Regions from separate parts of the Streptomyces sp. NPDC079167 genome, predicted to be linked through region 2. Evidence: riboswitches for the same ligand, from Rfam matches in the RefSeq annotation. Region 2 holds a riboswitch; the other holds the start of a gene.
What was found. A riboswitch is a leader RNA that binds a small molecule or an ion and turns the genes downstream of it on or off. The one in region 2 is predicted to bind glycine.
Positions count from the first base shown of each region.

Region 1: linked by a shared signal. The riboswitch ahead of gcvP (aminomethyl-transferring glycine dehydrogenase) and the one ahead of gcvT (glycine cleavage system aminomethyltransferase GcvT) in region 2 are both predicted to bind glycine.

Region 1 is NZ_JBFBLO010000009.1:8,357-12,295, forward strand. It holds gene AB0P41_RS19785 (MerR family transcriptional regulator) at 1-334, shown strand, start outside; gene AB0P41_RS19790 (DNA polymerase IV) at 400-1,869, shown strand; gene AB0P41_RS19795 (PRC-barrel domain-containing protein) at 1,791-2,162, opposite strand; glycine riboswitch at 2,296-2,391, shown strand; gene gcvP (aminomethyl-transferring glycine dehydrogenase) at 2,585-3,939, shown strand, end outside.
Region 2 is NZ_JBFBLO010000007.1:110,412-114,350, reverse strand. It holds gene glyA (serine hydroxymethyltransferase) at 1-493, opposite strand, end outside; gene gcvH (glycine cleavage system protein GcvH) at 512-889, opposite strand; gene gcvT (glycine cleavage system aminomethyltransferase GcvT) at 1,001-2,128, opposite strand; glycine riboswitch at 2,296-2,393, opposite strand; gene AB0P41_RS16770 (AAA family ATPase) at 2,567-3,256, shown strand; gene AB0P41_RS16765 (enhanced serine sensitivity protein SseB) at 3,431-3,939, shown strand, end outside.

The sequences.
Region 1 (3,939 bases), on a different contig from region 2:
CCTCAAGATCGTCAAACGGTTCCTGGACACGGGGGTCGCTCTGCAGAACATCCGGACCACCGTGCAGCACCTCAGGGCGCGCGGATTCACGGATCTCGAGCGGATGACCCTGATGAGCGACGGTGCGACGGTCTACGAGTGCTCCTCGCCCGACGAGGTCGTGAATCTCCTCCAGGGCGGCCAGGGCGTCTTCGGCATCGCCGTCGGCGTCGTCTGGCGGGACGTCGACGCGGCGCTGTCCCAGCTCCACGGAGAGCGTGTCGACACAGGGGAGACGCTGATCGGCCACAACCCCGCCGACGAACTCGCGCGTCGCCGTAATCGCGCGGGCTGAGTCACCGGCACGGTACGTGCGCCGGGCAGGGCGGTTGTCAGTGGCATAGGGCAGCATCGGTCCATGTGAGAGCCGCGCCCACCATTCTGCATCTCGACATGGATGCCTTCTACGCCTCGGCCGAGCAGGCGTCGAAGCCGAGCCTGCGCGGCAAGCCGGTGGTGGTGGGCGGCCTGGGGACGCGTGGCGTGGTCGCCACCGCGTCGTACGAGGCCAGGCGTCTCGGCGTGCATTCGGCGATGCCGATGGCACAGGCGAGGCGCCTCGCGCCCAACGCCGCCTATCTGGTCCCGCGCTTCGCGCTCTACCGGACGGTGAGCGACCAGGTGATGGAGCTGCTCGGGCGGCTGTCCCCGCTCGTCGAACCGCTCAGCCTGGACGAGGCCTTCGTCGACCTGGAGGCTGGCGGGGTCGCCGACGACTCGGAGTCCGCGCGGGCGATCGGCGGGCAGTTGCGCACCGTCATCGGAGCCGTCACCGGACTCAGCGGCTCCGTCGGCCTGGCAGGCTCCAAGATGCTGGCCAAGATCGCCTCCGAGGAGGCGAAACCGGACGGGCTGCTGCTGATCGAGCCCGGCACCGAGCGTGAGCTCCTGGCACCCATGTCCGTGCGCGTCCTCCCGGGCGTGGGCCCCGCCACAGGTGACCATCTCCGGCGCGCCGGAATGACCCTCGTCAGTCACCTGGCGGAGGCGGGCGAGGCGGAGCTCGTGCGGCTGCTGGGCAAGGCGCACGGCGTCGCGCTCCACCGCATGGCGCAGGGGTACGACGACCGCCCCGTCGTCGCGGAGAGGGACGCCAAGTCCGTGTCGGTCGAGGACACCTTCGACGTCGACCTCCACGACCGGGTGCGCGTGAGGACGGAGGTCGAGCGGCTCGCGGACCGGTGCGTGCAGCGGCTGCGGGGCGCCGGCCGTTCCGGGCGCACCGTCGTCCTCAAGGTGCGCCGCTACGACTTCTCGACGCTCACGAGGTCCGAGACGCTGCGTGGCCCCACGGACGACCCGACGGTGGTCAGGGAGGCCGCTGCGCGGCTTCTGGAGGCCGTGGACACGACCGGCGGCGTCCGGCTGCTCGGCGTCGGTGTCACGGGGCTGGCGGACTTCACGCAGGAGGACCTGTTCGCGCAGGCCGCCGACGCGGAGCACGCCGCCGGGAAGTCCGCCGCGGCCGCGGCGGATGCCGCGGCGCACGAGGGGCGGCGCGGGGCGGAGGAGGAGCCCGGCGGGGAGACCGCGGCGAGCGAGGAACAACTGGCCGCGCGGCGCTGGCCGGCCGGGCACGACGTACGGCACGAGGTCCACGGGCACGGCTGGGTGCAGGGCAGCGGCGTCGGCCGGGTCACCGTGCGCTTCGAGGAACCGTGGACGCCACCCGGCCGGGTGCGGACGTTCCGGATCGACGATCCGCAGCTGCAGCCGGCCGATCCGCTCCGTCTGGTCCGGGACCCGGTGGACTACTCCTCGTGGCCCGCGAGCCTGCCGAAGTCCCTGTCCGGAGCCGGGTCGGCTGAGGGGGAGGAGTCCAGCCCGTAATGGCGGTAGAGCTGCAACTCCTGCTCGGGAGAGAGATGGCGGCCCACGCCGAAGTCGGGCGCGTCCTTGATCAGGGCCCGCTCGAAGGGGACCACCAGTGCGCCGTCGACGAATTCGCTCGGTTCCAGCGGGACGAACGCGTCCCTGGTGAAGAGACCGGTGCGGACGGCGGCCCACTCGGGGACCCCGGTGGCGTCGTCGAGATAGACCTCGTCCACCGTTCCGATCTTTGCACCTTGTCGGTCGAAGGCCTTGCGGCCGATCAGGCTGCGCGGATCGATGTCGGTCTGCACGGTGCCTCCCACTGGTCACGACTGCATCAGGTGGTCGCGGCTGCTCCACAGGCACTACGAAATGCCAGATCCCGGAGGTCGGCCACTCGAGACGGCCCGCCCCGGCCCCGCTGGTAGGCTGGAGCACGGCTGCTGACCCTGTGCGGGAGAGTCCTCCGGAGCGATTCGGAGGCGCCGAAGGAGCAACTCCTCCCCGGAATCTCTCAGGCCCCCGTACCGCACGGACGAGGTCACTCTGGAAAGCAGGGCGGGATCCGTACGGCACGTGCCGCGACGGGGACCACCCTCACCGACGGTGAAAGCCGGTATGCCCCGGGGCGTGCCGGTGAAGCTCTCAGGTCGAGATGACAGATGGGGAGGCCGTTCGGGCAGCCACGCCGTGGCGCCCCTCGCAGGTCGTGACAGACCAGGAGGCCTCCATCATGACCCCCCGTCGCACTCCGCTCTCCCAGCTGGAGCAGGGCATTCCGTTCGAGCAGCGCCACATCGGGCCCGATGCCGAGGCCCAGGCGAAGATGCTGGCCCAGGTCGGCTACGGCTCCCTCGACGAGCTCACCGCCGCGGCGGTGCCCGACGTGATCCGGAGTGCCGAGGCACTGAACCTTCCCGAGGCCCGTACGGAGGCCGAGGTCCTGGCAGAGCTGCGCAGCCTCGCCGACCGTAACCAGGTGCTCGCACCGATGATCGGGCTCGGTTACTACGGCACGTTCACCCCGCCGGTGATCCTGCGCAACGTCATGGAGAACCCCGCCTGGTACACGGCCTACACGCCGTACCAGCCGGAGATCTCCCAGGGGCGGCTCGAAGCCCTCCTGAACTTCCAGACGATGGTCGCCGACCTCACGGGGCTGCCGACCTCGGGCGCCTCGCTCCTCGACGAGGGCACCGCGGCGGCCGAGGCCATGGCTCTGGCCCGGCGGGTCGGCAAGGTGAAGGGCGGCGTCTTCCTGGTCGACTCCGACACCCTGCCGCAGACCGTCGCCGTGATCGAGACCCGCGCAGAGCCGACCGGTGTCGAGGTGGTCGTCGCCGACCTCGGCGAGGGCATCCCCGCCGAGATCGCCGAGCGGGGCGTCTTCGGCGTGCTGCTCCAGTACCCGGGCGCCTCCGGCGCCGTGCGCGACATCAAGCCCGTCATCGACCAGGCGCACGAGCTGGGCGCGATCGTGTCCGTCGCAGCCGACCTGCTGGCCCTGACCCTGCTCACCTCGCCCGGCGAGCTGGGTGCGGACATCGCCGTGGGGACCACCCAGCGCTTCGGTGTCCCGATGGGCTTCGGCGGACCGCACGCCGGCTTCATGGCCGTGCGCGAGAAGTTCGCCCGCAGCCTCCCCGGACGCCTCGTCGGGGTCTCCGTCGACGCGGACGGCAACAAGGCCTACCGGCTGGCGCTGCAGACGCGCGAGCAGCACATCCGCCGTGAGAAGGCCACCAGCAACATCTGCACCGCCCAGGTGCTGCTCGCCGTCATGGCCGGAATGTACGCCGTCTACCACGGGCCCGAGGGGCTGCGGACGATCGCCCGGCGCACCCACCGGTTCGCCGCCATCCTGGCCGAGGGGCTGCGCGCCGCCGGAACCGAGGTCGTGCACGACGCGTACTTCGACACCCTCACCGTCCGCGTTCCGGGGGGAGCGGCCGGTGTGGTCGCCGACGCGCGTGAGCGCGGAGTGAACCTGCGGCTCGTCGACGCCGACCACGTCTCCGTCGCCTGTGACGAGACCACGACCCGCACCCAGGTCGCCGCGGTCTGGGCGGCCTTCGGGGCCGGGGGCGA
Region 2 (3,939 bases):
ACTCCTTGGCGAGGCGCTCGACCTCGGCCATGTCCACGACACCGGTGTCGTCGACGTGGTACGGGACCACGTTGTAGAGCTTGCCGGAGAAGTTGATCTTCATGCCGTGGGTCAGGTGACCGCCGTGGGCCAGGTTGAGACCCATGATCGTGTCGCCCGGCTTCAGCAGCGCGAACATCGCGGCGGCGTTGGCCTGCGCGCCGGAGTGCGGCTGGACGTTGGCGGCCTCGGCGCCGAAGAGCGCCTTGATGCGGTCGATCGCGATCTGCTCGACCACGTCGACGTGCTCGCAGCCACCGTAGTAGCGGCGGCCGGGGTAGCCCTCGGCGTACTTGTTGGTGAGGACGGAGCCCTGCGCCTCCATGACCGCGACCGGAGCGAAGTTCTCCGAGGCGATCATCTCGAGGGTGGACTGCTGACGGTGGAGCTCGGCGTCGACGGCGGCGGCGACGTCCGGGTCCAGCTCGTGGAGGGAGGAGTTGAGAAGCGACATCAGTGGGTCCCTAAGGTCTCAGTTGCCGGAGAACGCGGTGTACTCGTCGGCGGAGAGAAGGTCTTCCGGCTCCTCCGCGACGCGCACCTTGAACAGCCAGCCGCCCTCGAAGGGAGCGGAGTTCACCAGCGACGGGTCGTCCACGACGTCCTGGTTGGCCGCGGTCACCTCGCCGGTCACCGGCGAGTACAGGTCGCTGACCGACTTGGTCGACTCCAGCTCACCGCAGGTCTCGCCCGCGGTCACCGTGTCGCCGACCTCCGGGAGCTGGGCGTAGACGACGTCACCGAGCGCGTTGGCCGCGAACTCGGTGATGCCGACCGTGGCCACGCCGTCCTCGAGGGCCGACAGCCACTCGTGCTCCTTGCTGTACCGCAGCTGCTGGGGGTTGCTCATGACCTGAATTCTCCTGTACGCGGGGGAGTGCTGATGAACGGTGGTCTTACGGTGTGAGACACGACTGCGTCACGTGCGCGGCGCGCCGTGTGACAGGCGCGCCGCACCGCGTCACTTACGGCGCTTGTAGAACGGCAGGGCCACGACCTCGTACGGCTCGTGCTTGCCCCGGATGTCGACCCCGACACCCTCGGTGCCGGGTGCTGCGTGCGCCGCGTCCACGTAGGCCATGGCGATCGGCTTGCCCAGGGTGGGCGACGGCGCACCGGAGGTGACCTCGCCCACGACCTGCCCGCCGGCCACGACGGGGTAACCCGCGCGCGGTACCCGGCGGCCCTCGGCGACCAGGCCGACGAGCTTGCGGGGCGGGGCCGACTCCGCACGGGCCGCCGCGGCGGTCAGCGCCTCGCGGCCGACGAAGTCGCCCTCCTTCTCGAACTTCACGACCCTGCCCAGGCCCGCGTCGAAGGGCGTCAGCGCGGTGGTCAGCTCGTGCCCGTACAGCGGCATGCCCGCCTCCAGGCGGAGCGTGTCGCGGCAGGAGAGCCCGCAGGGGATCAGACCGTACGGCGCGCCCGCCTCGGTCAGCGCCCTCCAGAGCTGCTCGGCATGGGCGGGGGCCACGAAGAGCTCGAAGCCGTCCTCACCGGTGTAACCCGTACGGGCGATGAGCGCGGGGACGCCGGCGACCGTTCCGGGCAGTCCCGCGTAGTACTTCAGTCCGTCCAGGTCGGCGTCCGTGACCGACTTCAGTACGGCGGGGGAGTCGGGGCCCTGGACGGCGAGCAGCGCGTACGCGTCGCGGTCGTCCCGCACCTCGGTGTCGAAGTCACCGGCGCGCGCGGTGAGGGTGTCCAGGACGAGCTGGGCGTTGCCCGCGTTGGCGACGACCATGTACTCGGTCTCGCCCAGGCGGTAGACGATCAGGTCGTCCAGGATCCCGCCGTCCTCGGCGACGATCATCGTGTAGCGGGCCCGGCCCACGCCCACGGTGGCGATGTTGCCGACCAGCGCGTAGCTCAGGAAGGCCGCCGCCTGCGGACCGGTGACGGTGATCTCGCCCATGTGTGACAGGTCGAACAGGCCGGCCCGCTCGCGTACGGCGTTGTGCTCGTCGCGCTCACTGGCGTACCGCAGCGGCATGTCCCAGCCGGCGAAGTCGGTCATGGTCGCGCCCAGGGAACGGTGCAGGGCATCGAGGGCGGTGAGACGGGGGGCGGCGCTCGGGGCAGTGCTCATGGACATGGCTCCAGGGCATGACGACAGGGGGTGGTTCCCTCCCCATCTGTCATCGGAACCTGAGAGGTTCGCCGAAAGCCCCTGAAAGGGTCCCGACGGGGTCGGCCCCGTCAGCGTCGGCTTGCACCTTGGGTGGAGCCGCAGAGCGGCCCGCTTTTCAGATCTGCCTCATCCACGCGGTACGGGGCCTGAGAGATTCAAGGGAGGAACTTGCTCCTTCGGCGCCCGGCGCACACGGTGACCGGGACTCTCCCGCGCGGATTCAAACGGCCGGTATGCAGTTGGCGGGGTCATCATCGCACGCATTGCGGGAGAGTGGGGCGTCCAGGCCCGGACGGGTGCCGGACCCGACACGTACGGGCGGAAGCGGTTGTGCCGCATTACCTTTTCTTTACACTTCTTGGGCAGGTCAGTGGGTGACTCGGCAGGGGGAAGGCGATGACGTTGCAGCGCTACGCGACAACCGCGGGGGCGGCACGCGGTGCGATGCCCCAGCAGCCGGGCGTGCCCGCCCGGGAGCTGACGGGCGGGCCCGCTCCGGTGGTGCGTGATCTGCGGGGCGGGGGCGGCCGGGGGCCGCGCGGCCTGGACTTCACGGCGGGTGACGTGGTCGTGGTCTCGGGGCTGCCCGGCAGCGGGAAGTCGACGCTGATCCGGCGGGCGGTGAAGGAGTACGCGGTCGACTCCCAGGACACCAGGGACCGCTGGGCGGCGGCCCTGCCCGCCTTACTCCCGTACGCCCTCTACCGCCCCCTGGTGCGTGCCGCGCACTACACCGGGCTGTGGCGGGCGCTGCGGTCGGGCGGACCCGTCGTCGTCCACGACTGCGGCACGCAGGCGTGGGTGCGGAACTGGCTGGCGCGTGAGGCCAGGCGCCGGGGCAGCGGCCTCCATCTCGTCCTGCTCGACGTCACCCCCCGGGTGGCCAGGCAGGGGCAGCGGGAGCGTGGGCGCGGGGTCTCCGGATACGCCTTCGCCCGGCACCGGCGGGCGGTGGGCCGGCTGCTGCGCGACACGGAGACCGGACTGCTGCCGCCGGGGTGTGCCTCGGCGGTCCTGCTCGACCGTGAGGCCGCCGCGGACATCGACCGGATCTCGTTCCCGGAGGCGCGGCTCCCGCAGGAGTAGAGGACCCGGGGGCGTCACCGTTCGCATACGCACAGTTCGCAGGCGCTCCGCGCACTGTCCGGGATCTGGACGGTGCGGTGGACGGAGGTGCCGCCTCTGCGGGCTCTGCCCTCCTGCCGCGACCCGGTCTAGAGTTTCAGCCGCACCGCATGGCGAGAAAGGGACACAGACACCGTGGACATTCCGGCTCAGGCCCAGGCCCCGTCGCACCCGCCGCAGGGATGGCCGGCCAACGAGCTAGAGGAGGTGCTCAGTGCCTCGCTCGGCGTGCCCGGCGCGGGCGGAAGGCTGGTCGAGGTGCTCGGCCGCAGCCAGATCTGGGTCCCCCTCCCGAACGGCGGAGGGCGCGACAGCACCGACCTCGATCTGCCGACGGTCGACATCGACGGCGGCGCGTACGTCCCCGTGTTCAGCTCCGAGGCGCAGTTCCTCCAGTGCGTCGGCACCCATCTCTCCTTCACCGTCGCGCCCGCACGCGAGTTCGCCCGCGGACTGCCGCCGCAGCTCGGTATAGCGGTCAACCCCGGCGGCGCCGTCGGCGTGCCCCTGCCGCCCGGCGCCGTCGCCGAGCTCTGCCGGGCCGGGCGCACCCCGCTGGACGGCCCCGCGAGCGGCGGCCGGGTTCGGCTGTACGAGCCGGACTGGAAGGAGGACCCCGTCGACTTCCTCGCCGCGGTGTCCGC